3 regions of the Pectobacterium hainanensis genome follow, and region 1 is predicted to be linked to each of the others. Evidence: predicted binding sites of a transcription regulator. Region 1 holds the regulator's gene; each other region holds the start of a gene.
The links. Region 1 encodes Fur, which represses iron uptake genes when iron is present. Its sites were predicted from a motif close to ATAATAATGAGAACNACTATCAA; they were not measured.
Positions count from the first base shown of each region.

Region 2: the regulator Fur is predicted to act here: its motif matches at 4,834-4,856, upstream of bfd (bacterioferritin-associated ferredoxin).
Region 3: the regulator Fur is predicted to act here: its motif matches at 5,206-5,228, upstream of ACKPVM_RS11855 (siderophore-interacting protein).

Region 1 covers NZ_JBJYIN010000001.1:233,814-244,167, reverse strand. The annotation lists gene nagC (DNA-binding transcriptional regulator NagC) at 1-4, opposite strand, end outside; gene nagA (N-acetylglucosamine-6-phosphate deacetylase) at 23-1,183, opposite strand; gene nagB (glucosamine-6-phosphate deaminase) at 1,264-2,064, opposite strand; partial or broken gene nagE (N-acetylglucosamine-specific PTS transporter subunit IIBC) at 2,397-3,890, shown strand; gene glnS (glutamine--tRNA ligase) at 4,104-5,762, shown strand; gene fur (ferric iron uptake transcriptional regulator) at 5,905-6,354, opposite strand; gene fldA (flavodoxin FldA) at 6,693-7,220, opposite strand; gene ACKPVM_RS01235 (methyl-accepting chemotaxis protein) at 7,885-9,555, shown strand; gene ybfE (LexA regulated protein) at 9,824-10,105, opposite strand.
Region 2 covers NZ_JBJYIN010000006.1:244,705-255,058, reverse strand. The annotation lists gene rpsC (30S ribosomal protein S3) at 1-342, opposite strand, end outside; gene rplV (50S ribosomal protein L22) at 360-692, opposite strand; gene rpsS (30S ribosomal protein S19) at 707-985, opposite strand; gene rplB (50S ribosomal protein L2) at 1,002-1,823, opposite strand; gene rplW (50S ribosomal protein L23) at 1,843-2,145, opposite strand; gene rplD (50S ribosomal protein L4) at 2,142-2,747, opposite strand; gene rplC (50S ribosomal protein L3) at 2,758-3,387, opposite strand; gene rpsJ (30S ribosomal protein S10) at 3,420-3,731, opposite strand; gene bfr (bacterioferritin) at 4,039-4,512, opposite strand; gene bfd (bacterioferritin-associated ferredoxin) at 4,585-4,779, opposite strand; gene tuf (elongation factor Tu) at 4,925-6,109, opposite strand; gene fusA (elongation factor G) at 6,180-8,294, opposite strand; gene rpsG (30S ribosomal protein S7) at 8,388-8,858, opposite strand; gene rpsL (30S ribosomal protein S12) at 8,955-9,329, opposite strand; gene tusB (sulfurtransferase complex subunit TusB) at 9,461-9,748, opposite strand; gene tusC (sulfurtransferase complex subunit TusC) at 9,767-10,126, opposite strand; gene tusD (sulfurtransferase complex subunit TusD) at 10,146-10,354, opposite strand, start outside.
Region 3 covers NZ_JBJYIN010000010.1:45,652-56,005, reverse strand. The annotation lists gene ACKPVM_RS11870 (dicarboxylate/amino acid:cation symporter) at 22-1,314, opposite strand; gene ACKPVM_RS11865 (adenylate/guanylate cyclase domain-containing protein) at 1,641-2,798, opposite strand; gene dsbG (thiol:disulfide interchange protein DsbG) at 3,317-4,066, shown strand; gene ACKPVM_RS11855 (siderophore-interacting protein) at 4,109-4,993, opposite strand; gene gorA (glutathione-disulfide reductase) at 5,330-6,682, opposite strand; gene ACKPVM_RS11845 (23S rRNA (adenine(2030)-N(6))-methyltransferase RlmJ) at 6,795-7,637, opposite strand; gene ACKPVM_RS11840 (hypothetical protein) at 7,957-8,490, opposite strand; gene ACKPVM_RS11835 (DUF2623 family protein) at 8,633-8,932, shown strand; gene ACKPVM_RS11830 (hypothetical protein) at 9,144-9,530, shown strand; gene ACKPVM_RS11825 (hypothetical protein) at 9,557-9,922, shown strand; gene ACKPVM_RS11820 (hypothetical protein) at 9,919-10,242, shown strand; gene ACKPVM_RS11815 (hypothetical protein) at 10,250-10,354, shown strand, end outside.

The DNA.
Region 1 (10,354 bases):
TCATTAAAAATTTACCCGCTTGTTATCCGTGCTTTGTTACCGCCAACACATCGTCACCGTTAACAAAGGTATTGAGAATATGATAATCACGATTGAAAACGGTCAGGTTGGCTACTTTTCCGTTTTCAATACTCCCTAACTGCTTATCTACACCGATAGCTCGTGCAGGATAGAGTGTTGCCATTCGAATGGCTTCATCCAGCGGGATACCGGCCTGTTCTACGCTATTGCGCACAGCTTCAATCATCGTTAAGGCTGAGCCGCTTAACGTGCCGTTGTCATCGACGCATAGTCCATCACGGTAGTATATGGTTTTACCAGCAAAAATGAACTGGTCAATATTCGCACCTGCTGGCGCGGTAGCGTCGGTAACCAGTATCAGTTTGTCACCTTTAATACGTTTGCTATTGCGGATGTTTGCCCAATTGACGTGTAAACCGTCGGCGATAATTCCACAATAGACTTCTGGCGCATCGTAAATGGCACCGACCAAGCCAGGTTCGCGCCCGGTCAGATACGGCATGGCGTTAAACAAGTGGGTCGCACAACGGATACCCGCGGCAAAGCCTTGTTTTGCCTGTTCCCATGTGGCGTTTGAGTGTCCGGCAGAAATAACAATACCAGCATCAACCAACTGTCGAATGACGGAAGGGTTCACTTTTTCTGGCGCTAACGTGATTTTTGTAATGACATCCGCGTTTTGACAAAGAAAATCAACAAGCTTTTGTTCCGGTTGACGGATAAATGCTGGATCGTGAGTCCCTTTTTTAATGCTATTCAGCCACGGTCCTTCAAGATGTAACCCCAGGGCCTGATGATGATTTTGTGCCAGATAAGCTCGCATCACGTCTACGGCATGTTTCATAAACTCATCGCTGGAGGTAATCAGCGTGGGCAGAAAATTTGTGCAACCCGAATTCTGATTGGCCTTCTGCATGATCTCTAGCGTTTTGACAGAAATCGATGCCAGTGAATCATTAAATTGAACACCGCCACAACCATTGAGTTGCAGATCGATAAAACCGGGGGCAATCATAGCGCCGTTAAGGTCGTGCTTTTTCAGACCGTCTGGCAAGGCGTCAACGTGACAGACTCGTTCTATTAATCCGTTATCGATCACGATTGCGTGATGATCAAGTACCTGGTGGCCGGTAAAAATTCGGCTATTTGTTAAAGCGAGCATCATTAACTCCTGACAACCTATCCACTATCGTCACGCTGCGTGGGCCCACTTCTGGCAACGTAAAATTGATGGGATACAGATTAAAGATTTTTCATATTTTCCGCTTCCAATTCACGGAAGTATTTGACCGTTTTGACTTTCAGTTCCATGGTTGAGGGCTCGTCGCAAACCATTATCGCCTTAGCATGAAGCTGTAGGCAGCTGATTGTCCACATATGGTTGACATTGCCTTCTACCGCAGCCTGTAATGCTTGTGCTTTGTTGCGGGTAGTCACCAGAATCATCACTTCCTCAGCGTCCAATAATGTTCCGACACCAACGGTAAGGGCATATTTGGGCACCAGACTGACATCCCCGCCGAAGAAACGGGAGTTAGCAATGCGCGTCTCTTCCGTCAGGGTTTTTATACGTGTTCTGGATGCTAAAGATGATGCGGGTTCATTGAAGGCGATGTGCCCATCGTTGCCTACGCCGCCCATGAATAGGTGGATCTTGCCATAGGATTTGATTTTCTCTTCATAGCGAGAACATTCTGCCGTGATATCTTCTGCATTGCCGTTCAACAGGTTAATATTTTCCTGCTTAATATCAACGTGATTAAAAAAATTCTGATACATGAATGTACGATAGCTTTCCGGATGGTCGGTGGGCAGACCGACATATTCGTCCATATTGAAGGTGACGACATGTTTGAAACTTACCAGGCCAGCCTGATACATCGCGATCAGCGCTTTATAAGCCTCCAGTGGCGAGCTGCCTGTCGGCAGGCCGAGAACAAAAGGTCGGCTGGCGCTGGGATTAAATTCATTAATTTTCTGGACGATATAATGTGCGGCCCATTTGCCGACATCAGCGGCAGTATTTAAGGGAATGAGTCTCATCAGTACGCTCCTGGTTACCCGATTGGCAATAATAAAATTTTCGATACTCAATGATAGGCCGTATCACATGAAGGCGCGTTTTAGCATTGAGTGAAAAACTGAGTATCAGTGTATCTTGTTTTTTTTTATCTTAAAATAAGTTGGCAATTTGTTTTGGTATAAACTTTATATATGCAATTTTTTAGTGATTTTTATCACATAATAATTGGGTTTAATTTGCGAGGCGAAATATTTTTCTTACACTCCATACCAAAGCCAGGCATGAGGCGTTGGCTAGGCAGTGAGAGCGTCTAATCGGCAGTTTTTTGTCCCTTAGGGGAAGAGAGGAAAGGGTGAGTATTCTTAGCTATTTACAAAAAGTTGGTCGGGCGTTGATGGTGCCTGTCGCCACGCTGCCTGCTGCCGCCATCCTTATGGGGATTGGCTACGGGATTGATCCGGTTGGTTGGGGAAGTGAAAATGCGCTGGCCGCGTTGTTCATTAAATCGGGTGCAGCCATTATTGAACATATGGCGGTGCTGTTTGCCGTGGGTATTGCTTATGGTATGTCGAAAGATAAAGATGGTGCTGCTGCATTAACGGGGTTTGTGGGTTTTTTGGTATTGACCACACTTTGTTCACCTGCTGCGGTGTCTATGATTCAGCGGATCCCTGTTGAGCAGGTTCCAGCGGCGTTTAGCAAAATTGAAAACCAGTTTATCGGTATTCTTGTTGGTATCATTTCCGCGGAATTGTATAACCGTTTTAGCCAGGTTGAGTTACCGAAAGCATTGTCATTCTTCAGCGGACGTCGTCTGGTGCCTATTTTGACGTCGTTTCTGATGATTCTGGTTGCCTTCATTTTGATGTACGTATGGCCTGCCATTTATAGTGCGTTGGTGGCTTTTGGTGAACAGATTCAGCAGTTGGGTTCGGCGGGGGCCGGGATCTATGCGTTCTTTAACCGTTTGCTGATCCCTGTTGGGCTACACCATGCATTGAACTCGGTATTCTGGTTTGATGTCGCGGGGATAAACGATATCCCGAATTTCCTCGCTGGGCAGCAGTCTATCGGCGCAGGTAAAGCGGTTGTGGGTATCACCGGACGTTATCAAGCCGGTTTCTTCCCGATTATGATGTTTGGTTTACCTGGTGCGGCGCTGGCGATTTATCATTGCGCACGCCCGGAGAATAAGAGCAAAGTGGCTGGGATTATGATGGCGGCAGCATTTGCTTCCTTCTTTACCGGGATTACCGAACCGCTCGAATTTTCATTCATGTTCGTGGCACCGGTCCTGTATTTTTTGCATGCGTTGCTGACGGGGATTTCAGTCTTTATTGCCGCGAGTATGCAATGGATGGCGGGTTTTGGCTTTAGCGCCGGTCTGGTGGATATGGTGCTGTCATCGCGCAACCCACTGGCAACGCAGTGGTACATGTTGATACCCCAGGGACTGGTATTCTTTGGGCTGTATTACGTGGTGTTTCGTTTTACCATCACGCGTTTCAACCTGCTGACGCCTGGTCGCGAATTATCAGCGAGTCTTACTGAAGCCGATGGATATAACGCCAACAATGCGCCAGCGACATCTACTGCTGTACTTGATACTGAGCAATTGGCCCGTGGCTATCTGAAAGCGATCGGTGGGGCGGGCAATCTGGTTGGTATTGATGCTTGCATTACACGTTTGCGTTTGAGCGTTATGGACTCTGCATTGGTGGATGATGCCGAGGCAAAACGTCTCGGTGCTGCGGGAGTGATTCGCCTGAACAAGCAAAGCATTCAGATTGTTGTCGGCACCCGAGCGGAATCCATCGCTTCTGCACTTAAGAATGTGAGTCAGGCGTAAACAACGTCAACGGCGCAAGAGTCAATGACTCCCGTTGATGCAAAGCGATAAGCGTTCGCGGAAAAATCTGTGCGAAATAACGGGGTGAGATTGCTATCGCACCCCGTTTTTTTTCATCAGCGATAATTTAATGAAACTAACGGTTGTTTCCCGGCGTAGCTTGTTGGATCATTAGCGGTTATATGTCGTTTTAGCATTGAGGAATTAAGCATGAGTGAGGCTGAAGCCCGCCCAACTAACTTTATCCGTCAGATTATTGATGAAGACTTGGCATCCGGTAAGCACAATCATGTCCAGACGCGTTTTCCGCCAGAACCTAACGGCTATCTGCACATTGGGCATGCGAAATCTATCTGTCTGAATTTTGGTATTGCGCGTGATTATCATGGGCAATGCAATCTGCGTTTCGATGACACCAACCCGGTAAAAGAAGATATTGAATATGTTGAGTCGATCAAGCGCGATGTCGAGTGGTTGGGATTCTCGTGGAGCGGCGCAGTTCGTTATTCTTCCGACTATTTTGATCAGCTTCACCAATATGCGGTCGAGTTGATCAGTAAAGGATTGGCGTATGTTGACGAATTGACGCCTGAGCAGATTCGCGAATATCGCGGCACGCTGACGGCACCGGGAAAGAATAGCCCTTATCGTGATCGTAGCGTTCAGGAAAACCTTTCGCTGTTTGAGAAGATGCGCAATGGAGGCTTTGCTGAAGGAACCGCATGCCTGCGTGCCAAAATAGACATGGCATCATCGTTCATTGTCATGCGTGATCCGGTGATCTATCGAATCAAGTTTGCGGAGCATCATCAGACCGGCAATAAGTGGTGCATCTACCCGATGTATGACTTTACCCATTGTATTTCCGATGCATTGGAAGGTGTCACGCATTCACTGTGTACCTTGGAATTCCAGGATAACCGACGTTTGTATGATTGGGTGCTGGATAACATCACGATCCCTTGTCATCCGCGCCAGTATGAGTTTTCACGTCTGAACCTTGAATATGCCATCATGTCCAAGCGCAAGTTAAACTTACTGGTAACGGAAAATGTCGTAGAAGGGTGGGACGACCCGCGTATGCCAACGATTTCTGGCCTGCGTCGTCGTGGTTATAGCGCGGCTTCTATCCGTGAGTTTTGTGTCCGTATTGGTGTCACCAAACAGGACAATAACGTTGAGATGGCAGCACTGGAATCTTGTATCCGTGACGATCTGAACGAAAATGCACCGCGCGCGATGGCCGTACTGGATCCGGTTAAATTGGTCATTGAGAACCTTCCTTCAGATCATGAAGAATGGGTCACCATGCCAAACCATCCGAATAAACCGGAAATGGGAACACGTCAGGTGGCGTTTAGCCGTGAAATTTATATCGATCGTGCTGACTTCCGTGAAGAAGCCAACAAGCAGTATAAACGTCTGGTGTTGGGCAAAGAAGTGCGTTTACGTAATGCTTATGTCGTAAAAGCCGATCGTGTTGAAAAAGATGAGCAGGGCGTGATTACTGCAATTTATTGCAGCTACGATCCTGATACGTTGAGCAAAGATCCGGCTGACGGTCGTAAGGTTAAAGGGGTCATCCATTGGGTGTCTGTTGCTCATGCTCGTCCCGCTGAATTCCGTTTATACGACCGATTATTCAGTGTCGCCAACCCGGCTGCCGCTGAGGATTTTTTGTCTACCATTAACCCTGATTCGCTGAAGATTACGCATGGATTTGTTGAGGCCAGTCTGGCTCAGGCTGAGTCAGAAAAAGCCTATCAATTTGAACGTGAAGGTTATTTTTGCGCCGACCGCGTCTATTCCAGTGCGGAACATTTAGTGTTTAACCGTACAGTTGGTTTACGGGACACTTGGGTCGGTTAACGATCATACTGGGTTTAAACGTAATGATATAAAAAAATAAAACCGCCTCGGCGGTTTTATTTTATGGTGGCAGGATAATCGCTACCCTTGGATTATCACAGGCGACGTTAGAAAACACCCCCTGCGTTTCTATGCGGTCGATTTATAGTGTTGGATCGTGAAGCGTGTCGTCTTCGCGACAATCCCCTTCACTGCAATGGCCATACAGATACAAACTGTGGTTTGTCAGTTTGATACCATGTCTTTCTGCGATTTCACGCTGGCGTGCTTCGATATATTCATCGCGGAATTCAATGACTTTGCCGCAATCCAGGCAAATCAGATGGTCATGGTGATGTTGCTGAGTCAGTTCGAAAACTGATTTACCGCCTTCAAAATTATGGCGGGTGACGATACCAGCATCATCAAACTGATTAAGTACGCGATAAACGGTTGCTAAACCAATTTCTTCGCCCATATCAATCAGTTTCTTATATAAATCTTCCGCACTGACGTGATGGCACTCCGGGGCCTGCAAAACTTCCAGGATCTTCAGTCTTGGAAGCGTGACTTTCAGGCCGGCCTTCTTTAATGCGGTGTTATTGTCAGTCATGCGGATTTAGTCCTGTTGCTTACTTATCAATGGAGGTTACCTAGCCTATGACATCGGTCGGCTCAAAAAATACATCGGCTAAAAAATACAACAGCGTTCCAATTATAGAACCGTGCATACAAAATGAAAACCATGGAATGTTAACAATATTGACCCCATACATACTACAGATATTGATGCAATCTATTGTTGATAAATGGAGAAAAATCTATGCACGTACAAAGCCGATGGGTTTATTGTACAGGTTTATGGGAAGAAGTTAAAAAAATGTATCAATTATTATGAAAGGTTTTTCCTATTGAACTGGCCCTGATGGTAAAATCAGAGCCAAAACAGGGTTAACCTACCAAATCTTTCAGGCTGAGTTCTTCGCTGATCTGTTTTACCCAAGCTGTTACGCGTTCGTTGGTCAGTTCCGGCTGTCTGTCTTCGTCAATAGCCAGACCCACGAAATGGTTGTCATCAGCCAGGCCTTTGGATGCTTCAAAGTAGTAACCTTCAGTCGACCAGTGACCAACAATCGTCGCACCGCGTGGTTCGATGATATCGCGGATCGTCCCCATGGCATCACAGAAGTATTCTGCATAATCTTCCTGATCACCACAGCCGAACAGGGCAACGAGTTTCCCTGTGAAATCAATTTCTTCCAGCGTAGGGAAAAAATCATCCCAATCGCATTGGGCTTCGCCGTAATACCAGGTTGGAATGCCTAACAGCAGAATATCGAACGCTTCAAGGTCTTCCTTGCTACTTTTAGCGATGTCATGAACTTCAGCAACCTGTGTCCCCAATTGCTGTTGGATTGTCTTGGCAATGTTTTCAGTATTGCCAGTATCACTGCCGAAGAAAATGCCTATTAGTGCCATGAATTGAATAACCTCTTTATTCTTAATGGTATAGGGCCGTGTTTCACCCATTTATTGACTAATAATAACAGACACAACCTACATGAGAAACTCGTATTGGTAAGCAGGGATAAATTGGATACCCAGCATTGGCCCTCTTTAACGCTCCTCTGGTGATTTTCTGTAAATCATGATGGCGGCTTGTTTTTTAAACAAAGATCATTGCGGTCATCTAATGTGTTGCGATACCGTCCAATGACGAGATTTGTCATACATAACGCAAAGTTATTTATTAATGTTTCTAATATTATTTCTCGATACTTAAGTTACTTAATGTTTATATCCCCATGAAAACAAATAAAATTATTAAATAATTAAAACAAAAGAGGGGAGAAAATCATACCAAACGCTAAATACTGTCTGAATTTTGTCGATGAATCAGCGTAGTCGTTTTTATTTTCAACACAATGAAATTGCGTGCGGGCGCGTTATCTATTTATGAATAGAGGGATTCAGAATACCGCCGTCGATTGATGATAAAAATTATTCTTATTACATACCCTGAATATTCGAGTTGCAGGACAAGACGTGGTTGTTGCGAGCGAAAAACTGAGCAATGGGAGTGGTCAATGCTCATGCGACTCGAACATCATGGGGATATTAATACTTAAGTATGGAGTGAGCTATGAGACTGTTAAAGAACATTGCCATTAGAACGGCCATGCTGTGGGTGCTGGGCATATTCTGCGTGTTATGGGGTGGCGTCTCTATCTATACCATGTTCTCCTTTAAAGAGATGACGACGACATCCAAGACCAGCAGCCTGCTAGTGCAGAACATGAATTTTGTGAATCAGGGGAACGATCAGTATTTTCGTATGGTGACTCGTCTGGCGAGAGCCGTGGACTATCGCCGGGCGGGGGATAACGCTGCCGCAGATAAAGAACAGGCATCCGCTTTAACCGCGTTGGATAAATTAAAATCAGATTTAGTTGCCTTTACCGCGTTTGATCATGCCGGTCTGGATGATTCGTTGGTGCAAGCGGTTAGCCGGGACTGGGGGAATCTGATTACTCAGGGAGTTGAGCCGTTGTACCAAAAAGCCGCGGCCAACGCGCTGGATGATTATCAAAATCAAGCTAAGAGCGTGGTTCCACCTTTGAGCCGTCAATTTGGAGCTTCTCTTTCTGCGTTTAATAAAGCGGGGTCCGATAAGTTTGCCGCCGCTGGCGTCAGGTTTGAGCAAATTACCTCGATTGGTCAAAATATTTTACTGGCTGGTTTGATTGTCGGCTTGGCGATGCTGTTCTTGACCGATCGCTATCTGGTGAGTTGTCTGGTGCGTCCTTTGAATGATCTTCGTGATCATTTCAGCGTCATTGCTTCCGGGCAGTTGGGGAAACCTATTCTGGATTTTGGTCATAACTGTGTTGGTAAACTGTTCCCATTACTACGGGAAATGCAGACCAGTCTGGCAACAACAGTGAGTACCATTCGCGGTAGTACCGATTCTATTTATCAGGGGGCGTCTGAGATTGCTGCTGGTAATAACGATTTATCATCAAGGACGGAACAACAGGCGTCGGCGCTGGAAGAAACGGCAGCGAGTATGGAACAGTTGACGGCGACGGTGAAACAGAATGCTGAAAACGCCAACCATGCTAGCCAATTAGCGCTGCAAGCCTCAACGACGGCAAGGAAAGGTGGAGATATTGTTGATAACGTCGTGAAAACCATGTCAGAAATTTCTGGTAGCTCACGTAAGATCGCTGAGATCACGACGGTGATTAATGGTATTGCTTTCCAAACCAACATTCTTGCACTCAATGCGGCGGTAGAAGCAGCCCGGGCAGGTGAACAAGGTCGTGGTTTTGCGGTGGTTGCGGGTGAAGTGCGCAGTCTGGCACAGCGCAGTGCGCAGGCCGCGAAGGAAATTGAAGGGCTGATTTCTGATTCGGTGCGTTGCGTGGATACGGGATCGAGTCTGGTTGAAGACGCGGGTAGCACCATGAATGATATTGTGCGTGCTGTTACCAATGTCACCGACATCATGGGTGAGATTGCATCTGCTTCGGAAGAACAAAGTAAAGGGATTGCGCAGGTCGGTCAGGCTATTGCCGAAATGGATAGCGTGACGCAGCAGAATGCGGCGTTAGTGGAAGAAGCCTCGGCTGCCGCCTTGTCACTCGAGGAACAGGCCGCGTTGCTGAATCAAACGGTTTCTCTGTTCCAATTGTCTGAACAACATTCACAACCGAAAGCTGTGGTCAAATCGGTATCAACACCAAAAGCACTGGCTGCTACGCCAGCCAGAAAAGCCTTGCCATCCGGTCAGGATAATTGGGAAACGTTTTAAATCTAATAAATGTTTTAAATCTGATGGTTATACCCAAAATAATTCAAGTTGCGTGAAGGCGGCAACCGCACGAATCCCCAGGAGCTTACTCAGGTAAGTGACTGGGGTGAGTAAGGACAAATTGGCTAAGCCAATTTGAACGCCGTTTACGGCGGCCCTTCAGGGCGAGGCTCAGAGATGAGCCGAGTATTGCCAACGCACAAGCAGCTTGAAGTATGACGGGTATATTGGCGTCAGGGATGACGCCAGACTCATGAGATAGGGATACTCAGGACGTTTTCTCAGCTAATTGAGCTAATAGTATCTGTTCTATAAGCTCGCTACGGCTGATATTTTGCTGTTCCGCCAGACTATTGAGGATATCTACCGCTTCACTATTGATTTTTAGCTCAATACGCTTCAACCCGCGAACTTTGTCGCGTCGTAACTGGTTACGCTTATTGATTCTTAGCTGCTCATCACGTGAAAGCGGATTAGTCTTCGGGCGGCCCGGGCGACGTTCATCTGCGAACAGATCCAACGTGGTGCGGTCCGTTTGTTCTTTTGCCATAGGTAATGATACTGCAAGGTATTCGGACCAAAACGCGCACATCCTTATGCCTCTATTCTCACTGTGTCGTCGATATTGCCGACCAGCAAGGGATAACCGATGAGGTATATAACGTGTGCATTTTGATGGTGTGGTTACAATGCTTGTGGCTGAATCAGCCGTCCCTCTACTGCGAGCGCCATCATACCCTAGCCGTACTGGCGGCGACAACGGTTAACTGTGGTCGTTTATGGTTAACCTGAGATATGA
Region 2 (10,354 bases), on a different contig from region 1:
TTTTGCGTCCAGTTCAGGCTTACGAACTTCTGCGATATTGATCTGTGCAGGTACGCCAGCGATATCCGCTACGACTTTGCGCAGTTTTTCAACATCTTCACCTTTTTTACCGATCACGATACCCGGGCGAGCAGTGTGAATCGTCACACGGATGCTTTTTGCCGGACGTTCGATGACGATACGAGAAACGGAAGCTTTCTCCAGTTCCTTCGTCAGGTATTTACGAACTTTAAAATCGCTGTCCAGGTTGTCAGCGAATTCTTTGGTATTCGCATACCAGGTAGAGTTCCAAGGTTTGACAATACCCAGGCGAATACCATTAGGATGTACTTTCTGACCCATTGCTAGTCTCCAGAGTCTCAGCGATCGGACACAACCACAGTAATGTGGCTGGTACGCTTCAGGATGCGATCCGCACGACCTTTAGCACGCGGCATAATGCGCTTCATGCTTGGGCCTTCGTCAACGAAGATTTTCGCGACGTTCAGATCATCAATGTCAGCGCCATCGTTGTGTTCTGCGTTAGCAATAGCAGACTCCAGCACTTTTTTAACCAGACCAGCAGCTTTCTTGTTGGTGTAGGTCAGAATATCCAGAGCTTGCGACACTTTCTTACCGCGAATCAGGTCTGCCACCAGGCGAACCTTTTGAGCAGAAGAACGAGCGTGGCGATGTTTAGCGATAGTTTCCATCTCTTCCTCCTACCTTAGCGCTTTTTGGCCTTTTTATCGGCCGCATGGCCGCGATAAGTACGAGTCGGCGCGAATTCACCCAGTTTGTGACCGACCATTTCATCGGAAACAAACACCGGAACGTGCTGACGACCATTATGGACAGCGATGGTCAAACCGATCATGTTTGGAAAGATCGTTGAACGACGGGACCAAGTGCGCAAAGGCTTCTTGTCACCGCTTTCCACCGCTTTCTCTACCTTCTTCAGCAAGTGCAGGTCGATAAATGGACCTTTCTTGAGAGAACGTGGCATGGTTTATCCTCTAAGATTATTTAGTACGGCGACGTACGATAAATTTATCAGTACGCTTATTGCTGCGGGTCTTCTTACCTTTGGTCTGAACGCCCCACGGACTAACCGGGTGCTTACCAAAGTTACGACCTTCACCACCACCGTGTGGGTGGTCAACTGGGTTCATTGCCGTACCGCGAACGGTAGGACGAACGCCACGCCAGCGTGCAGCACCTGCTTTACCCAGAACGCGCAGCATATGCTCAGCGTTGCCCACTTCGCCCAGCGTCGCGCGGCAGTCGGATTCGACTTTACGCATTTCGCCAGAACGCAGACGCAGGGTCACGTAAGAACCGTCACGAGCAACGATCTGAACGTAAGTACCAGCAGAACGAGCCAGCTGGCCGCCTTTACCTGGTTTCATTTCTACGTTATGAACCGTTGAACCGACTGGGATGTTACGCATCGGCAAGGTGTTACCGGTTTTAATTGCAGCATCAACGCCAGATTGGATCTGATCGCCAGCTTTCAGGCCTTTCGGCGCCAGGATATAACGACGTTCGCCGTCTTTATACAGAACCAACGCGATATTCGCGGAACGGTTCGGATCATACTCCAGACGCTCAACAACCGCAGGAATACCATCTTTGTTACGTTTAAAGTCAACCAGACGATATTGCTGTTTATGACCACCACCGATGTGACGGGTAGTGATGCGGCCATTGTTGTTACGGCCACCGGACTTGCTGCTTTTTTCCAGCAACGGGGCGTAAGGCTTGCCCTTGTGCAGCTCAGGGTTAACCACTTTAACAACGTGGCGACGACCCGGAGATGTCGGTTTACATTTAACAATTGCCATTGTTCTTTACTCCTCCGACTTACTCTGCGCCGCCGATGAAGTCCAGATTCTGGCCTTCTTTCAGGGTGACGTAAGCTTTTTTCCAGTCGCTACGACGACCGATACGCTGTCCATGACGTTTCACTTTTCCTTTAACTACTAAGGTGCGAACATCATTGACTTCGACTTCAAACAGTTTCTGTACAGCAGCTTTGATTTCTGCCTTAGTCGCGTCTTTAGCAACTTTGAGAACGATGGTGTTGTTCTTTTCCATCGCAGTAGACGCTTTTTCAGAAACGTGCGGCGCGCGCAAAACTTTCAGCAGACGTTCTTCACGGATCATGCCAGCATCTCCTCAACTTGCTTAACAGCGTCAGCAGTCATAACGACTTTGTCGAAGGCGATCAGGCTAACTGGGTCGATTGCTGCTGCATCACGCACGTCAACCTTGTACAGGTTACGCGCAGCCAGGAACAGATTTTCATCCAGCTCACCGGTGATAATCAGCACGTCTTCCAGCGCCATGTCTTTCAGTTTCTGAGCCAGCAGCTTAGTTTTAGGCGCTTCTACAGAAAACTTCTCGACAACGATCAGACGATCTTGACGTACCAGTTCGGACAGAATGCTTTTCAGCGCGCCGCGGTACATCTTTTTGTTAACTTTCTGACTGTGGTCCTGAGGCTTAGCAGCGAAGGTCACACCACCGGAACGCCAGATCGGGCTCTTGATAGAACCTGAACGCGCACGGCCAGTACCTTTCTGACGCCAAGGTTTTTTACCGGAACCAGTTACTTCAGCACGGGTCTTCTGGGCGCGAGTACCTTGACGGGCACCTGCTGCATAAGCAACAACAACCTGGTGTACCAGCGCTTCGTTGAAATCACGACCGAAGGTAGTTTCGGAAACAGTCAGCGCGCTTTGCGCGTCTTTCAATACTAATTCCATTGCTATCTCCTCACGCCTTCACAGCTGGTTTAACGATCAGGTCGCTACCGGTAGCTCCCGGAACAGCACCTTTAACCAGCAGCAGGTTGCGCTCAGCGTCAACACGCACAACATCCAGGCTCTGAACGGTTACACGTTCGTTACCCAGTTGGCCTGCCATTTTCTTGCCTTTGAACACTTTGCCCGGAGTCTGGTTTTGACCGATAGAACCCGGAACACGGTGAGACAAGGAGTTACCGTGAGTAGCATCCTGAGTACGGAAATTCCAGCGCTTAACTGTGCCAGCAAATCCTTTACCTTTAGAAGTACCAGTAACGTCTACTTTTTTAACGTCTGCGAAAATTTCAACGCTAATGCTCTGACCTACAGTAAACTCTTCGCCTTCAGACAGACGGAATTCACGCAAGGTACGGCCAGCTTCTACGCCAGCTTTAGCAAAGTGACCTGCTTCTGGTTTGGTAACACGGTTTGCTTTTTTAGCACCGGTAGTTACCTGCACAGCGCGGTAACCGTCGTTAGCCAGGTCTTTAACCTGAGTGACGCGGTTCGCTTCAATTTCGATAACGGTTACGGGGATAGATACGCCATCTTCAGTGAAGATACGGGTCATGCCCACTTTTTTACCGACTAAACCAATCATTGTTTCAACCTCTCAATCGCTCAATGACCTGATTAACCCAGGCTGATCTGCACGTCTACACCAGCAGCCAGATCCAGACGCATCAGAGCATCAACGGTTTTCTCGGTTGGCTCAACGATGTCAACCAGACGCTTGTGAGTGCGAATCTCATACTGATCGCGCGCATCTTTGTTGACGTGCGGAGAAATCAGAACGGTAAAGCGCTCTTTGCGGGTCGGCAGCGGGATCGGACCACGGACTTGCGCACCAGTGCGCTTAGCAGTCTCGACGATTTCCGCGGTTGATTGATCGATCAGACGATGATCAAACGCTTTCAGGCGGATACGGATTCTTTGGTTCTGCATGAGACCAGAGCTCCAATTATTTATAAACGTAAATGATTACTCCTCACACCCATTTCGATTGATGGGGGAGTGTAATCGTCAGCACATAACTCCCATATCGGGAGTATTGTTTAGGCCAGTAAATGAATATTGGCCTTCTGATTCAGATTGAATCAGGCTAGCCTTATTTCGGCAAGCTCGCGCATTATACGCAAATTGGCTGGGGAAGCAACAAGCAGGATAAAATGATTTAAAATACGGTCAGGATAATGCGTATCACGTATCAACCCTGACCGTATTCAGGCATGCGGCATTATGGCAGACAGCGCTACTCAGATTTTAACTGAGTTTGAAGATAGTTTTGTATACCAAGGCGCGTAATCAAATCCAACTCAGTTTCCAACCAGTCAATGTGCCCTTCTTCATCGGCAAGAATTTCTATCATTAAATCCCTGCTGACGTAGTCATGCACTGAATCAGCGTAGGCAATCGCCTCACGCAGATTCTTTGCGCCATCCAGTTCCAGTTGAAGATCGGAACGCAAGATTTCTTCAACATCTTCTCCGATATTCAGCTTGCCCAAATCTTGCAGATTTGGGATACCTTCAAGAAACAAGATTCGTTCGATATAGCGATCCGCGTGCTTCATCTCGTCAATAGACTCATGATATTCGTGATCGTTAAGACGGGTTAGGCCCCAGTTTTTAAACATTCGGGCATGAAGAAAATATTGGTTGATGGCTACCAGCTCGTTGCCCAATAGCTTGTTGAGATGAGTAATAACTTTTTTATCGCCTTTCATGACACACTCCTCCGCTCCAGTTCTTAAAGTGTAGAACCGGTAGGCAGAGAGTCAAAAAAACGACCCTACATTTTATGCTACTTCATACATATCAGGAATTTTTGCTTGTTCCTCTTCGAAAATGACACGCGTCTGACGAATGCATTTGCCACAATCTGTCCCGACAGGGACCAGTTTACGTAACTGCTGCAAAGATTGAGGTTGATACTGTCGAACTACGTTACGAATGACTTTGTCAGAGATCGCATTGCACAAACACACATACATACCGAATGACTCACCATTATCGCGGATGTTTTTTAACCAATGCCAGTATTGTAAATAATAATAGTTTTCATTTCAATTCACATTTAAATATTGGGTATAAAAAAAGGCACCGAAGTGCCTTTTTCATGCTTAGGTTTATCTACAATTAAGCGATAACCTTAGCAACAACGCCCGCACCAACAGTACGGCCGCCTTCACGGATAGCGAAACGTAAACCATCGTCCATCGCGATCGGAGCAATCAGGTTTACTACCATCTTGATATTGTCGCCAGGCATAACCATTTCAACGCCTTCTGGCAGTTCAATGGTACCCGTGACGTCAGTGGTACGGAAGTAGAACTGAGGACGGTAGCCTTTGAAGAACGGAGTATGACGACCGCCTTCATCTTTGCTCAGGATATATACTTCAGACTCGAACTGAGTATGAGGTTTGATTGAACCTGGTTTAGCCAGTACCTGACCACGTTCTACGTCATCACGCTTAGTACCACGCAGCAGAACACCAACGTTCTCACCAGCACGACCTTCGTCCAGCAGTTTGCGGAACATTTCTACGCCAGTACAAGTCGTTTTTGTCGTATCTTTGATACCAACGATTTCAACTTCTTCACCAACTTTAATGATCCCACGTTCTACACGACCGGTAACAACGGTACCACGACCAGAGATAGAGAATACGTCTTCGATTGGCAGCAGGAACGGCTTGTCAATTGCACGCTCTGGTTCTGGGATATAAGAATCCAGGTGTTCAGCCAACTCAACAATTTTTGCTTCCCATTCAGCTTCGCCTTCCAACGCTTTCAGCGCTGAACCACGAACGATAGGCGTATCATCGCCTGGGAAATCGTACTGAGACAGCAGTTCACGCACTTCCATCTCAACCAGTTCCAGCAGCTCTTCATCATCAACCATGTCACATTTGTTCAGGAACACGATGATGTATGGAACGCCAACCTGACGACCCAGCAGGATGTGCTCACGAGTCTGAGGCATTGGGCCGTCAGTCGCAGCAACAACCAGGATCGCGCCGTCCATCTGCGCAGCACCGGTGATCATGTTTTTCACATAGTCGGCGTGTCCTGGGCAGTCAACGTGAGCATAGTGGCGAGTCGGCGTATCATATTCAACGTGAGAGGTGTTGATGGTGATACCACGAGCTTTTTCTTCTGGCGCATTATCGATCTGATCGAATGCACGTGCGTTACCACCGTAGGTTTTTGCCAGAACGGTAGTGATTGCAGCAGTCAGAGTCGTTTTACCATGGTCAACGTGGCCGATAGTACCGACGTTAACATGGGGTTTTGTACGTTCAAATTTTTCTTTAGACACGGCGATATTCCTTACTCAAATGCTCTCCCCCTATGGAGAGAGCACGGGATTTTGGTTTTAACCCTGAGGCTTATTTACCACGGGCTTCGATTACGGCCTGAGCAACATTGTTCGGCGCATCGTCGTACTTCAGGAACTCCATGGAGTAAGAAGCACGGCCTTTGGTCAGAGAACGCAGTTGAGTTGCGTATCCGAACATTTCAGACAGCGGAACTTCAGCGTGAATCACAACGCCAGTCACGTTGGATTCCTGACCACGCAGCAGACCACGACGACGACTAAGGTCACCGATGACGTCACCCGTGTTCTCTTCCGGCGTTTCAACTTCAACCTTCATGATCGGCTCAAGCAGAACAGGCTGTGCTTTCTTAAAGCCATCTTTAAAGGCAATAGAAGCAGCCAGTTTAAACGCCAATTCAGAGGAGTCAACGTCATGGTAAGAACCGAAGTGCAAACGCACACCGAGATCAACCACAGGGTAGCCAGCCAACGGACCAGCTTTCAGCTGTTCCTGAATACCTTTATCAACGGCAGGGATGTATTCGCCAGGAATAACACCACCTTTAATGTCGTTGATGAACTCGTAGCCTTTCGGATTTGAGCCCGGCTCCAGCGGATACAGGTCGATAACCACGTGACCGTACTGACCACGACCACCAGACTGCTTGGCGTGTTTACCTTCAATATCGGTAACTTTCGCACGAATCGCTTCACGATAAGCAACCTGAGGTTTACCGACGTTCGCTTCAACGTTAAATTCACGTTTCATACGGTCGACGATGATATCGAGGTGCAACTCACCCATACCAGCGATGATAGTCTGGTTAGACTCTTCATCAGTCCATACGCGGAAAGACGGGTCTTCCTTCGCCAGACGACCCAAAGCAAGGCCCATTTTTTCCTGGTCAGCTTTGGTTTTCGGTTCTACTGCGATGGAGATTACCGGCTCTGGGAATTCCATACGCTCCAGAATGATCGGTGATTCTGGGTCACACAGGGTATCACCCGTTGTAACGTCTTTCAGACCGATAGCTGCAGCGATATCGCCCGCACGAACTTCTTTGATTTCTTCACGTTTGTTGGCGTGCATCTGTACGATACGACCAAAACGTTCACGAGCCGCTTTCACGGAGTTCAATACGGTATCACCAGAGTTAACCACACCGGAATACACGCGGAAGAACGTCAGGTTACCCACAAACGGGTCGGTAGCGATTTTGAATGCCAGTGCCGCAAACGGCTCGTCATCGCTAGCATGACGCTCAGCCGGCGTATCTTTACCGTCATCCAAAAGGCCGTTGATCGCAGGTACGTCAGTCGGCGCTGGCAGGTAATCAATTACCGCATCCAGCATCGCCTGCACACCTTTGTTCTTAAATGCAGAACCACAGGTTACCAGGATGATTTCGTTGTTCAGAACACGCTGACGCAGAGCTTTTTTGATCTCTTCTTCAGTCAGTTCTTCACCACCCAGGTATTTTTCCATCAGCTCTTCAGACGCTTCTGCTGCGGATTCAATCAGGTTCTGATGCCATTCTTCAGCCAGTTCCTGCATATCAGCCGGGATGTCTTCATAAGTGAAGGTGACACCTGCATCGGCCTCATTCCAGTTGATGGCTTTCATTTTCACCAGGTCAACAACGCCGGTGAATGCTTCTTCAGCACCAATCGCCAGTTGCAACGGAACAGGATTCGCACCCAGACGGGTTTTGATCTGACCAACAACTTTCAGGAAGTTTGCACCCATGCGGTCCATTTTGTTAACGAACGCAATGCGTGGAACTTTATATTTGTTTGCCTGACGCCATACGGTTTCAGACTGCGGCTGAACACCACCAACTGCGCAGTAAACCATTACCGCACCGTCGAGTACACGCATGGAACGTTCTACTTCGATAGTGAAGTCAACGTGTCCTGGGGTGTCGATGATGTTTACGCGATGCGGTTCATACTGCTTAGCCATACCTGACCAGAATGCAGTAGTCGCTGCGGAAGTGATAGTAATACCACGTTCCTGCTCCTGTTCCATCCAGTCCATAGTGGCTGCGCCATCATGAACTTCACCGATTTTGTGGTTTACACCGGTGTAGAACAGAATACGTTCGGTAGTAGTGGTTTTACCGGCGTCGATGTGCGCACTGATACCGATATTACGGTAGCGTGCGATGGGTGTTGTACGAGCCATTTGTATCCTCTATTTACTAGGGCGTTCAATTAGTTAACCCAAGCGGGTTGGCTATTCAGCGCCCGCTTGGTTAGCATGACTACAGCGAAGGGATTACCAACGGTAGTGAGCGAACGCCTTGTTGGCTTCGGCCATACGGTGAACGTCTTCACGTTTCTTAACAGCAGTACCTTTGTTTTCTGCTGCATCAGAAAGTTCGTTCGCCAGGCGTAAAGCCATAGATTTATCACCGCGTTTACGAGCAGCTTCAACGATCCAACGCATTGCCAAGGCATTACGGCGAACCGGACGGACTTCAACTGGTACCTGATAAGTAGAACCACCAACGCGGCGCGACTTAACTTCGACAGTCGGGCGAACGTTGTCCAGAGCTACTTCAAAAGCTTCCAGATGATCTTTACCAGAACGCTGAGCCAGGGTCTCCAGCGCGGTATAGACGATTGCTTCAGCAGTAGATTTTTTACCATCTACCATCAGGATATTTACAAATTTGGCCAACAGCTCTGATCCGAACTTAGGATCCGGCAGAATTTTACGTTGACCAATGACGCGACGACGTGGCATGGAAATACTCCGTTGTTAATTCAGGATTGTCCAAAACTCTACGAGTTTAGTTTGACATTTAAGTTAAAACGTTTGGCCTTACTTAACGGAGAACCATTAAGCCTTTGGCTTCTTCACGCCATACTTGGAACGGGATTGCTTACGGTCTTTAACACCTGAGCAGTCCAGCGCACCACGAACGGTGTGGTAACGCACACCTGGCAGGTCTTTAACACGACCGCCACGGATCAGGATCACGGAGTGTTCCTGTAGGTTATGACCTTCACCACCGATATAGGAGGTAACTTCAAAACCGTTAGTTAAACGAACACGACATACTTTACGCAGTGCGGAGTTCGGTTTCTTTGGAGTGGTGGTATATACACGAGTACATACGCCACGTTTCTGCGGGCAGGCTTCCAGCGCCGGAACGTTGCTTTTCGCAACTTTCAGGGAGCGTGGTTTGCGTACCAGCTGGTTAATTGTTGCCATTCAAAAAGCTCCTGGTTTTTGCTTCGTAAACACGTAATAAATCGTCTCATGCATGCGCAAGGCAAAGTATGAGGACGCAGAATTTTAGGGCTGGCCGTGTAAGGAGTCAAGAAATAGTCAAAAAATCACTGCTACCAAGCCAGCTGTTGCGAATGTTGCACCGTTAATCGAACAAACTGATTATAGTCAATGTATATGGAGTCACAGGAAATTTGTTCAGAAACGCCCCTCGCTTCAGCATCATTTCTAAGGACATACAAGGGAATAGATAAATCATGAATTTGCTTTACGAAAGTGGTTCCAGCCAGAGCGGCAATCACACCATCTTGCATTAAAACCAATACATCGCCAGGTCTCAGATAGCGCAAAAGCGCATCCATGTCACTTTGATAAGGAGAATGGGAAAGCGTGTGCAACATATAATGAAAAACCTGTCGCTAAAATGTAAGAACAGAATGGTAGTCGGTCAACTTATTGCACAAAGCATCTGGCGATAATAATTCAACGCCCAGAATCCAATTCGTTTCTACACTAATGCCACGTTGTCGTATTGACGTTTCACATGCATAGCAGTTTTCAATATCATAAAGCGGCAATACGCCAAACGTTGCAATGTAGTTACGCATCAGTATTTTTTCAGGCTGCTGTGCTGGCATCAGTTGCAAGACCCCATCACCGATAAAAAACACGCCGATATCTTCAGTTAATGCGGACATAGCTAAAAGCGCGTCCAGCCCCTCCCGTCCAGAGGCGCTGCCGTGAGGCGAATGACTAAAAACAAAAGCAACACGCTTCATGACGCTACCTTAAAACAGATTAAAACTGCATAACACGATCGCATTCCAGCACCGACTGAGCCAATTCACCCAAGCCACTGAGCGTAAATCCGGCTTGTAAATTAGCGTGACCTAACTTAAGCAATTCAGCCTGCTGCTCATCCGTGACACCGCGCCTTAACGCCGCCGCAATGCACACGTTAAGAGCCACATCATACTCCAGCCCCAGTTGTTGCCAGGCTCGAACAA
Region 3 (10,354 bases), on a different contig from region 1:
CAGAACATTACACCATCACGATCAGGACAATGCAGTCGGTGCCGTCGTGTTGTTGTTCTTATTATTACCAGAAAGCTCAGCATCCAGCTGTTTCTCATCCAGCTCACGACAGTATTTTGCAACAACGATCGTCGCCACACCGTTACCAATCAGGTTCGTTAACGCACGGGCTTCTGACATGAAACGGTCAATACCCAAGATTAACGCCAGACCCGCTACCGGCAGATGACCAACCGCTGACAAGGTTGCGGCCAGTACAATAAACCCGCTTCCTGTCACGCCAGCCGCCCCTTTGGAAGAAAGCAGTAGTACCACCAGCAGTGTGATTTGATGCCAAATATCCATATGACTATTGGTGGCCTGTGCGATAAATACGGCCGCCATGGTCAGGTAGATCGAGGTTCCATCAAGGTTAAACGAATAACCGGTGGGAATAACCAGCCCGACGACAGACTTTTTACACCCAACCTTCTCCATTTTTTCCAGCATACGTGGCAATACCGACTCGGAAGACGAGGTCCCCAGCACAATCAACAGTTCTTCTCTGATATAACGAATGAACTTGAAAATACTGAACCCGGTTGCTTTCGCGATACTGCCCAGCACCAGAAAAACAAACAGCAGACAGGTAATGTAGAAACAAATGATCAATTGGCCCAATTGTACCAACGTACCGACGCCATACTTACCGATGGTGAACGCCATGGCACCGAATGCCCCCAGCGGAGCCAGCTTCATGATCATATTGATGATACCGAATATCACTTTGGAGAAGCTTTCGATCACATCAAAAATCATTTTTCCTTTACTGCCCAGGCGATGCAACGCAAAGCCAAACATCACAGCAAATAACAACACTTGCAGAATATTGCCACTGGCAAAAGCGCCGATCACACTTGACGGGATCACATCCATCAGGAACGGAATCAGCCCTTGCTGGGAAGCCTGCTGGGTATAAACCGCAACGGCGGAAGCATCCAGCGAACTGGGGTCAATATTCATGCCCGCACCGGGCTTCACGACGTTAACCACGATCAAGCCGATGATTAAGGCAATCGTACTCACAATCTCAAAGTACAGCAGCGCAACTGCACCAGTGCGCCCAACTGACTTCATGCTTTCCATGCCGGCAATACCGGTTACCACCGTACAGAAGATAACCGGAGCGATAATCATTTTAATTAATTTAACAAACCCATCGCCGAGCGGTTTCATCTGGGCGCCAAGTTCTGGATAGAAATGGCCCAGTAGTATCCCGACCGTAATGGCAACAAGCACCTGAAAATAAAGACTTTTAACAATAGATAATTTCATATATGCGTCCTATGGAGGGGAAACACAAGAAGCATAGGGTACGGTAATGCCACTTGTGATTGCGCCGGAAAGTAACATCGCAATAACAAGCTGGAAATGTTTTATAACTTTAGTTTGTGAACGTTAGGTTAAAAATAAGAAGTGAATCGCTTCAGCCAATGTTAATTAGAAACAGACATGCAATTCATTTGTAACAATAGGCGCAGTTGTATCGAATACCACCTCACCAAAAAAAACGATGAAGCCAGCAATAACAAGGCTTACAGCGCGGAACAAGGTTAATCCCATAATAAAAACAAGGTTATCAGTGAATTAGCACATTCAATTTACATCTCGAAGATATGAACGCCATTTTTCCCTTCATGACGGGCAACTTGCATGGCGTAGCGAGCCTGAACCAGAAAAAGGTCGACCTCTTTTTTAGCGTCCTGCAACGGTGTGATAAGGGGAACAATGCCAATACAAGCCGTTAATGGTGTTCGATCCGTTTGGGAGAATGGCGTATTAAATTGCAGTGCAAGACTATTCGCCCAGCGTTGCAGCGGTTCCACTGGCAGCGATTTCCCCAGGATCGCAAACTCATTGTGATCCAAACATGCTAACCAAGCAGATTCGCCTGACGTTTCAACCGCTGTTTTCAATTGATTGACTAAGGTATGTAACGACGCCACATCCGACTCCCCCTGAACATCCAATGGCGGAGTCAGACCAATCACCATCAGGCCGCATGGGACACCTTCAGACAGGCATTGTTGCAGTTTGAGTAACAGCGTGGTCTCTCCCGGTAAATCGTACTGTACTGCTGCCGGAATAAGAGACTGTTCCAGAAGTTGCTGATTACGATTATAACTGCGAACTAATACGCCAAGTTCATCGTCCTGATGCCACTCGGGTAGTGTGAGTTGATGATGAGGGATCGCATCCGTTGGCAAGCCTTGTAGCTCAGCAATAATGGATCGCAGAGGATGCACCATCAGCCGGTTAATACACCAGGTGATGGCGATCGACAAGATTAGTGCCAATAGCAGGTATGTCGCCAACATGGTTGAAAACGTACTGACAATAAACTGAAACATCCGGTAAGAATCGGCTTGTAACACCAAATGTGCCAACGGCGTCGTATTCTGCGTTTGCGGTGGCGAATAGAGCGGAACAGAGATACGGATAGGGAGCTTGAATACACGAGCAACCCAGCTCGGTACCGGTCTCTCCGTTGGGAAATTGGCGTGCAACGTCTGAAATTCCCCAGGTAACAGCACTTCGGCCCGGCTGAGAAAACCAACGGGTAACAAATTATTGAGAATATCCTCGGTGCGCTGAACTTCCCCTTGTAGAACGGCCTCGGTCAGGGGCTGACGAACAGAGTAAGCAATGCTCTCCAGTTGCCTGGCATAATCTTCACGACGCTGATGTACGAAGTGAAAAAGCTGTATCACGATAAAAAGACTGATAGTAACCAGTGCCACGGCGGACACGGCAGTCATCTGCTTAATCGTTAATGAACGTCTGAGCCGCAAGCGCCTTCTCCGTCAATCCTGTGCTACTGCATTTTGTTTAAAAAACGCAAATTGCTGCGATGTTACTCAACCAGGTGCTGAAAATATCCGATCTCCTCGTATTCAAGGCCCGCATGAGCAGGCATCAAGAGGAGTTTCGCTAGTATAAGACAGCTTATCGATGCCTCAATGCTGTTTTATGTCAGCACGGGCTGGATTTCATCTTAATCTTAAGCGGGTTTACGAGCATGGTTGTAACCTACCCGAAAATCGGCATCAGGATAGGGTATATCCGCATCACAAGCCAGAAAACGGCACCGGATTATGCGGCCTTCATGCTAGGACAGATAGTATTGACCAGAAGAGTGCCCTGGGAAAAATATTGACGTACGGCTTTATTTCGAGGCTGGCTTTTGGCAAGCAAATTAGGCCACCGTTATACTTGGTGATTTGAGCGGATATATCCGACATTGACTCCCCAGAGACCTGACGTCATGACAAAGAAAATGCTCTTTACACTCCTGCTCTTTACCTTATCAGGCGCATCGTTAGCAGAAGACAACCTCCCCGATGCTGTCAAAAATATCGAAAAGCAGGGTATTAAAATCATTAAACCGTTTACCGCACCCGGAGGAATAAAAGGCTGGTTAGGAAGCTATCAAGGTATGGGCGTCACCATTTATTTAATGCCTGATGGCAAGCATGCGATTTCGGGATATATGTATGATGAAAAGGGAAATAATTTAAGCGAAGCCCGTATTCAACAGGACATTTATATACCGGCAGGTAGAGAAATGTGGGAGAAATTACAACAATCTCCCTATATTACCGAAGGTGCACAAGACGCTGCGCGAAAAATTATCGTCTTTGCCGATCCTTTTTGCCCTTATTGCAGACAATTTTGGAACCAGGCACAACCTTGGGTAAAATCCGGCAAAGTGCAATTACAAACCCTGCTGGTTGGCGTGATAAAACCGGAAAGTAGCCGCTATGCGGCGGCGATCCTTGCGGCTAAAAATCCAGCACAAGCATGGTATGACTTTGAATCATCAAATGGCAAAACCGTCCCCCCGTTCTCTGAATCATCATCACGCGACATCTGGCAGAAAATCCAGAATAATCAGGCGCTCATGGATGAACTCGGTGCAAACGTCACGCCTGCTATCTATTATATGAATGATAACAATGAATTACAGCAGGTTGTAGGATTGCCCGATGAAGCTCAGTTTGCAGAAATGATGGGGAACAAGGGGTGAATGATTAAACATCAGGGGGATTTCCCCCTGATATTCAGACTATTAACGATGCGACCAGTAGGCCATGAAATTAATGGTCTCTTTCGCCAGTTGGCGTTCATCAAGCAAATAGCGGCGCAGACGTTTCACCGCTGAAGACTCTCCCGCCACCCAAGCGTAAAAAGGGCTATGTCCCGTTGCTCGCTCCCACAACAATTCACCGTCTGGCGTATCCTTAATCTCTTCACCATCCTTTACACAAGCACTGGCGGGAATATTGACGTCCTGTTTTACGGCGGCCAACAGGCGCTCTCCCCAAACCTGACTACCGGTTTCCTCGCGCGGTAACCAGTGAATTTGCGCAAAAGGAAAAGGACTTTCACTGATACAGTCCCCGACCTTCGGTACTTCAAAAAACGCCTGTACCGACGGCGGTGAAGGTTGCGCCATCAGATTTTCAAGGATCCCCATCGCGGCGGGCAGCGCGGTTTCATCAGCGATCAGCAAAACGTGCTCGACCCCATCATGCGGTGCCCATTCATAGCCACCGTTATCACCTTCAGCATCAATATTCGGTGCCACGATTTGCAATGTATCGCCAGGTTTGGCATGACTAGCCCAGCGGGAAGCCGGACCAGTATCACCGTGCAGTACAAAATCAATGGTTGCCTGCTGCAATTCGCGCGAAACGGCACGCAGGGTATAAGTACGCAATGTCGGACGATGCTCACGTGGCAACGCCAGATAGTCCTGATACCAGGTATCGCTCACCGCCATCGGCGTTAATTCACCCGTTTCGCTGGCAAACAGCAGCTTGACACGCTGATCCGGCGCTTCCTGTTTCATCATGCGCACATCCGGTCCAGTGAATACGCAACGAATCAGTGAAGGCGAGAGCAGCGTTTTACTCTCTAGTTGTAAGTTAAACAACCGATAAACTGAGGGCATTGCGGATCACTCCTGAACATAAAAAAAGAAACGGTTTACGCCTGACAGATGCTCGATATCTGGCCGTTGGCACAACCAACTGGATTGAATGGCATTGAACTGTGAAAGGTATACCGGCATATTTTGTAAGGGGAAAATTTAAAAGTGGGATAAAAATTCATTCATCAATAGGGAATATTGCAAAAAAGGTCAGAATTGTAAATACAATAACTCTCATAACGATAATCATTATCAGTTATTGACATAATGAAAGATCGTCTTCTCTTCAGCACGGTCTAAAAAACAAAAAAGTCAGAATGCCGGAGCACCTGACTTTTTTCTTTAACCACAAACCCTTTATCGCATCGTCACAAACTCTTCCGATGCAGTTGGATGAATCGCCACTGTATTATCAAAGTCTTTTTTGGTCGCGCCCATTTTCACGGCGACCGCAAAACCTTGCAGCATTTCATCCATACCAAACCCGATACCGTGGATACCCACAATTTTTTCATCTTTGCCGACGCAAACCAGCTTCATACGACACGGCTGGCGATGTTGCGTAACCGCCGTGTACATGGCGGTGAAAGAAGATTTATACACTTTTACCCGATCGTCACCATACTGTTCACGCGCCTGCGGTTCAGTCAAACCCACGGTGCCAATCGGTGGGTGACTAAACACCACGGTCGGAATGTTATTGTAATCCAGATGTTCGTCCGGCTTGTTGTTAAACAAACGCTCAGACAGACGACGTCCCGCTGCGACGGCAACCGGCGTTAACTCAACGGCCCCCGTGTTATCACCCACGGCATAAATGCCAGGCACACTGGTGTTCTGGAATTTATCGACGTTGATAAATCCTTTGCCGTTCAACTCCACGCCAGTGACGCTCAGGTTCAGGTTATCCGTCGCCGGTTCACGACCAATCGCCCAAATCAGGCAATCGACGGTTTGTGACTGACCGTTTTCCAGTTCCAACGTCAGGCTACCATCTGCGTTTTTCACAACCGCTTTCGGGATCGATTCGGTATGCAGCGTTGGCCCTTCGGTGTTCATCACCTCCACCAGCGTATCGACAATCAGCGGATCAAAACTGCGCAGCGGCGCGTGTTTACGCACAAACAGGTGAGTTTCAGAACCCAGCCCGTTCAGTACACCCGCAATCTCCACGGCAATATAGCCCGCACCGACAATAGCGGTACGCTTCGGCAATGCATCCAGTTCAAAGAAGCCGTCGGAATCAATACCGTATTCCGCTCCCGGGATAGCGGGGTGCACCGGACGCCCACCCGTCGCAATCAGGATATGGTCAGCCGTAATTTTCTCACCATTCACTTCAACCGTGTGCGCATCAACAAAGCGGGCAAAACCGTGAATGACATCAACCTTATTCTTACCCAATACATTGTCGTAAGACTGGTGAATGCGATCGATGTAGGCACTACGATTCTTCACCAGCGTGCCCCAGTTAAACTGGTTCACCGTGGTATCAAACCCGTAATCTGGTCCATACTGATGGATCGCTTCGGCAATCTGCGCCGCATGCCACATCACTTTCTTCGGCACACAGCCGACGTTAACGCAAGTGCCGCCCAGTTGTTTTGCTTCGATCAACGCACATTTTTGCCCATACATCGCCGCACGGTTAATTGAAGCGATGCCGCCGCTGCCACCGCCAATAGCAAGATAGTCATAGTGTTTGGTCATCAGAGAGTCCACGCTTAAGTGAATAAGATTTGCCTAGAGTGTAACGCCAGTGCCCTATAACCCACAAAGTTAATGCCTATGGTTGTAATAGGAAAAATCAAATCACGCCAGGTCACTCAGGTACGATTTGTTCCACTAACGTATGCCCGGTTCCGGCTGGCACCAACACCTGATGTAACCACGGCAACACATTGTTCATTTGTGCAGCCAGCTTCCACGGCGGGTTAATCACGATCATGCCAGACGCCGTCATACCATGCCGATCGCTATCTGGCAGCACAGCCAACTCAATCTGCAAAATATTGCGGATCCCGGTCGCTTCCAGATCTTTCAGTAACCGCTTGATTTGTTGGCGTAACACGACCGGATACCACAGCGAAAATACGCCAGTGGCAAAGCGTTTATGCCCTTCCTGAATGCCTTTTACTACAGCCTGATAGTCCGTCTTTAGCTCGTAAGGCGGATCAATCAGTATAAAACCCCGACGTGAGAGCGGCGGTAACTGCGATTTCAACTGCTGATAACCATCGTCACGCACGACTTTAGCACGGGCATCCTTCTGGAATTCGTTACGTAACAGTGGGAAATCGCTCGGGTGCAGTTCCGTCAGGTGAATCTTGTCCTGTTCACGCAGAAGTTGACGGGCGATAAGCGGAGAGCCAGGGTAATAACGCAGTTGCCCGTTGTGATTATAGGTACGGACCGCCTGCATATAAGCGTCGAGCTCGGTTGGAATATCATCACGCAACCAGACTTTTGCAATGCCATCAAGATATTCGCCCGTCCGTTCCGCATGCTCACCGCTGAGCTGATAACGCCCCGCCCCGGCATGGGTATCCAAATACAGGAATGGCTTTTCTTTCTCTTTCAGACTGGAGATGATCAGACTCTGAACGGTATGTTTCAACACGTCAGCATGATTGCCCGCGTGGAAACTGTGACGGTAACTTAGCACTATGGTTATACCTTATTGATTTTAATGATTTTATTTTTTGGTGAGTAATCAAAATCAATATCTATTACCCCACCGCTCCCCCCACCGATCACCATATACCCAAAATAATTCAAGTTTCAGGAAGGCGGCAAGCGAAGGAATCCCGATGAGCTTACTTGAGTAAGTGATTCGGGTGACTGAACGCAGCCAACGCACATGCAACTTGAAGTATGACGGGTATAACAGTAAAAACATGAGGACAAACCACAGTAGTATAAAGCGAAATGCGCCACGCTTCTCCTTTGTGTATGAAGTATGGCGGATATAGCACGGTCAAAAATTAGTCATTAGGTATCGGATACTTCAAAACTATCGTTGGCGCACACAGATGTCGGCCTGATTTTTCCATCAGGTAGGCTGCAATTTCTTCATTCGACAGTTCAACATCGAGCATGTCTTCGTTGTTAAACCATTCGTTTGGCCAATAGATAAGATTCGAAGGATTCGCGTTAAAATTGAGGGTTAGCAAGTCAAGAGCATAATCACACTCCGATTGCTCGCCTTCCTCTTTGCAAACAAAATCAATGATGGCTAATAATTCCTCGTACCGAAGATCGTCAACATATCTTTCCTGATTAAAGGCGGTATTCACAAATTCACTCGCACTGATATACGAATGGTAATCCCGGAATTCATCATAGTGGCATGGTCTGATGACCTGATGATTCCAGTCAGCAATCAGACGCTGTAAATCAGGATCCCCCTCTCGCTTACCCTTATCAATTTGAGTGGTAATTTCCGCCAAAAGTGCCAACAGGGCTTCTTTTTTGCCGCCATCTGGTCTGACAGGCTTTAATCTTTCTGGTAAAGGCATTTTTTGATTTCCTGAGTATGCATACGCCGGATCCGCGAGGACATTGTACTTTTCCCTATCAATAATTTCTCATCCCCTATGGAGAGTGAAAAACAATCGTTATATTATATTTTATATAACGATTGTTTTTGGAGCATTAATTATGGGGAACCACTTTGGAAAAGGTGTGATGGCTGGACTAAAAGCCAGAAACCCGAAATCCACCAGCGAAATAAGAACATATTGCTACGACTATCGGCGAGGGTATATCTGTGGCTATGCCCACAGCCTGGCCGAAACACAGGGCGATCGCCCGAAAGCGGCTTTTGAGGCGGGCTTGCTGTCACGTCAATATGGGCTGGAAAGAGAAAGGGTAGCGGAATTTTTCACCGAATATGGCAATCCGAACATTATTCGGTTTTTCTACGCGGGTTATGATGCCGACGCCAATGTAGGACGATAACGCGTTTTATACGATACAATACTTCTGCGAAGGCGCATTAGCTGGCATCATAAGCTCGTTTCAATCTGTTCACACCACTGTTTGTTAGAAACATTGTTTGTTGGAAACATTGTTTGTTGGAAACATCCCTGGAACTGACTGAAGCCAGCGTCTGGGGAAAGGTTGAGCGAGCCTGTGTCTTACCACCGCAACCCGCAGGATAACTACCAATATGCTCGTTAATCTTTTATCTCTTTTTCTGATACTCCTCCCCAGCGTCACATTCACTCATGAGACAACCATTCGAGCAGCCACCGTAAAAGAGGAACAAAACGTCTTTAACGCGTTTAAAGAAAGGCTGATAGAGCCAGATCTGGCATCAATATCGAATCTCAGAGTTTCTGCTAATGGGAATGCGATCTGCGGTTTTTTTAGTATAAAAAACAAAGCAGGCCAATATATACAACGGGACGACGTGTTCTATGTCATGGTTCTCACAAGGGACATCGGAGAACCTATCTATGCAGTTACCGATATTGATTATGGCAATAACACTGAAGCAGCGACGCGATGTGAGGAAGAAGGGATCGCGCCAATCAAATCTGCATCCCAACGTTGAGGGTGAGCAAATATCAGGAAAAACAGATGATGAACGATGAAAAATACACCCACAATCTTGAAAGCATTATCACTTATGGTCTTGAAACGGTTGATCCGGATGAAAGCGTTGAAGTGAATTTGAAAGACTTGCTGTATGTATATGGCATGTTGCAGGAATACATGCGTTTTTTTCATCAACCAGATCATTATCAAACACTGGATGATGTCGTTGCATTTTTAGGCTCAAATAGAGATAACGCAGGCTTTCATATACTCAACACGGCCGTATATAAAAAAATGCGCGGTATGTTTCCTGAACATATTGAGGATAAATTTGATAACGGCGATTTTGATGCCCCGCTGTTACCCTTTTACTATGACGAAAAGCGACATCATCCTGCCAAATCATGAAAAATGAACAGCACCTACGCGATGAACAAGAATATCTGGAACAACTGAAACACGAGCGTTATATGTTCTGTTGGTGCTTGATGACGTATGCCGATATGCCCGTTGATGTCGCCACCGCGAAAGCGGCTGCTTTTTATGCTTATCAGCCCCCAGATAACCCCAACCGTGACATAATCTTTCATGACGAAGCCTGGCACTGGGCCATGCTGCATATCATTGGCGAACAATATTGGCTGAGTAAACCTGAGTACCTGACGCCCTCACAACAATATATCGATTTAAGTAACAATATTGATTTAAGTAACAAGGAAGGGAAATAATCCTTTTATGATCCGTAAGGAATGGAATGTCCCTCTGCAAGTCGTAGAGGAAAAGCCGGAATATTTACAATATCGCAGTAAATGGGCTTGTTTTCACTGCCGTACTGCGTTT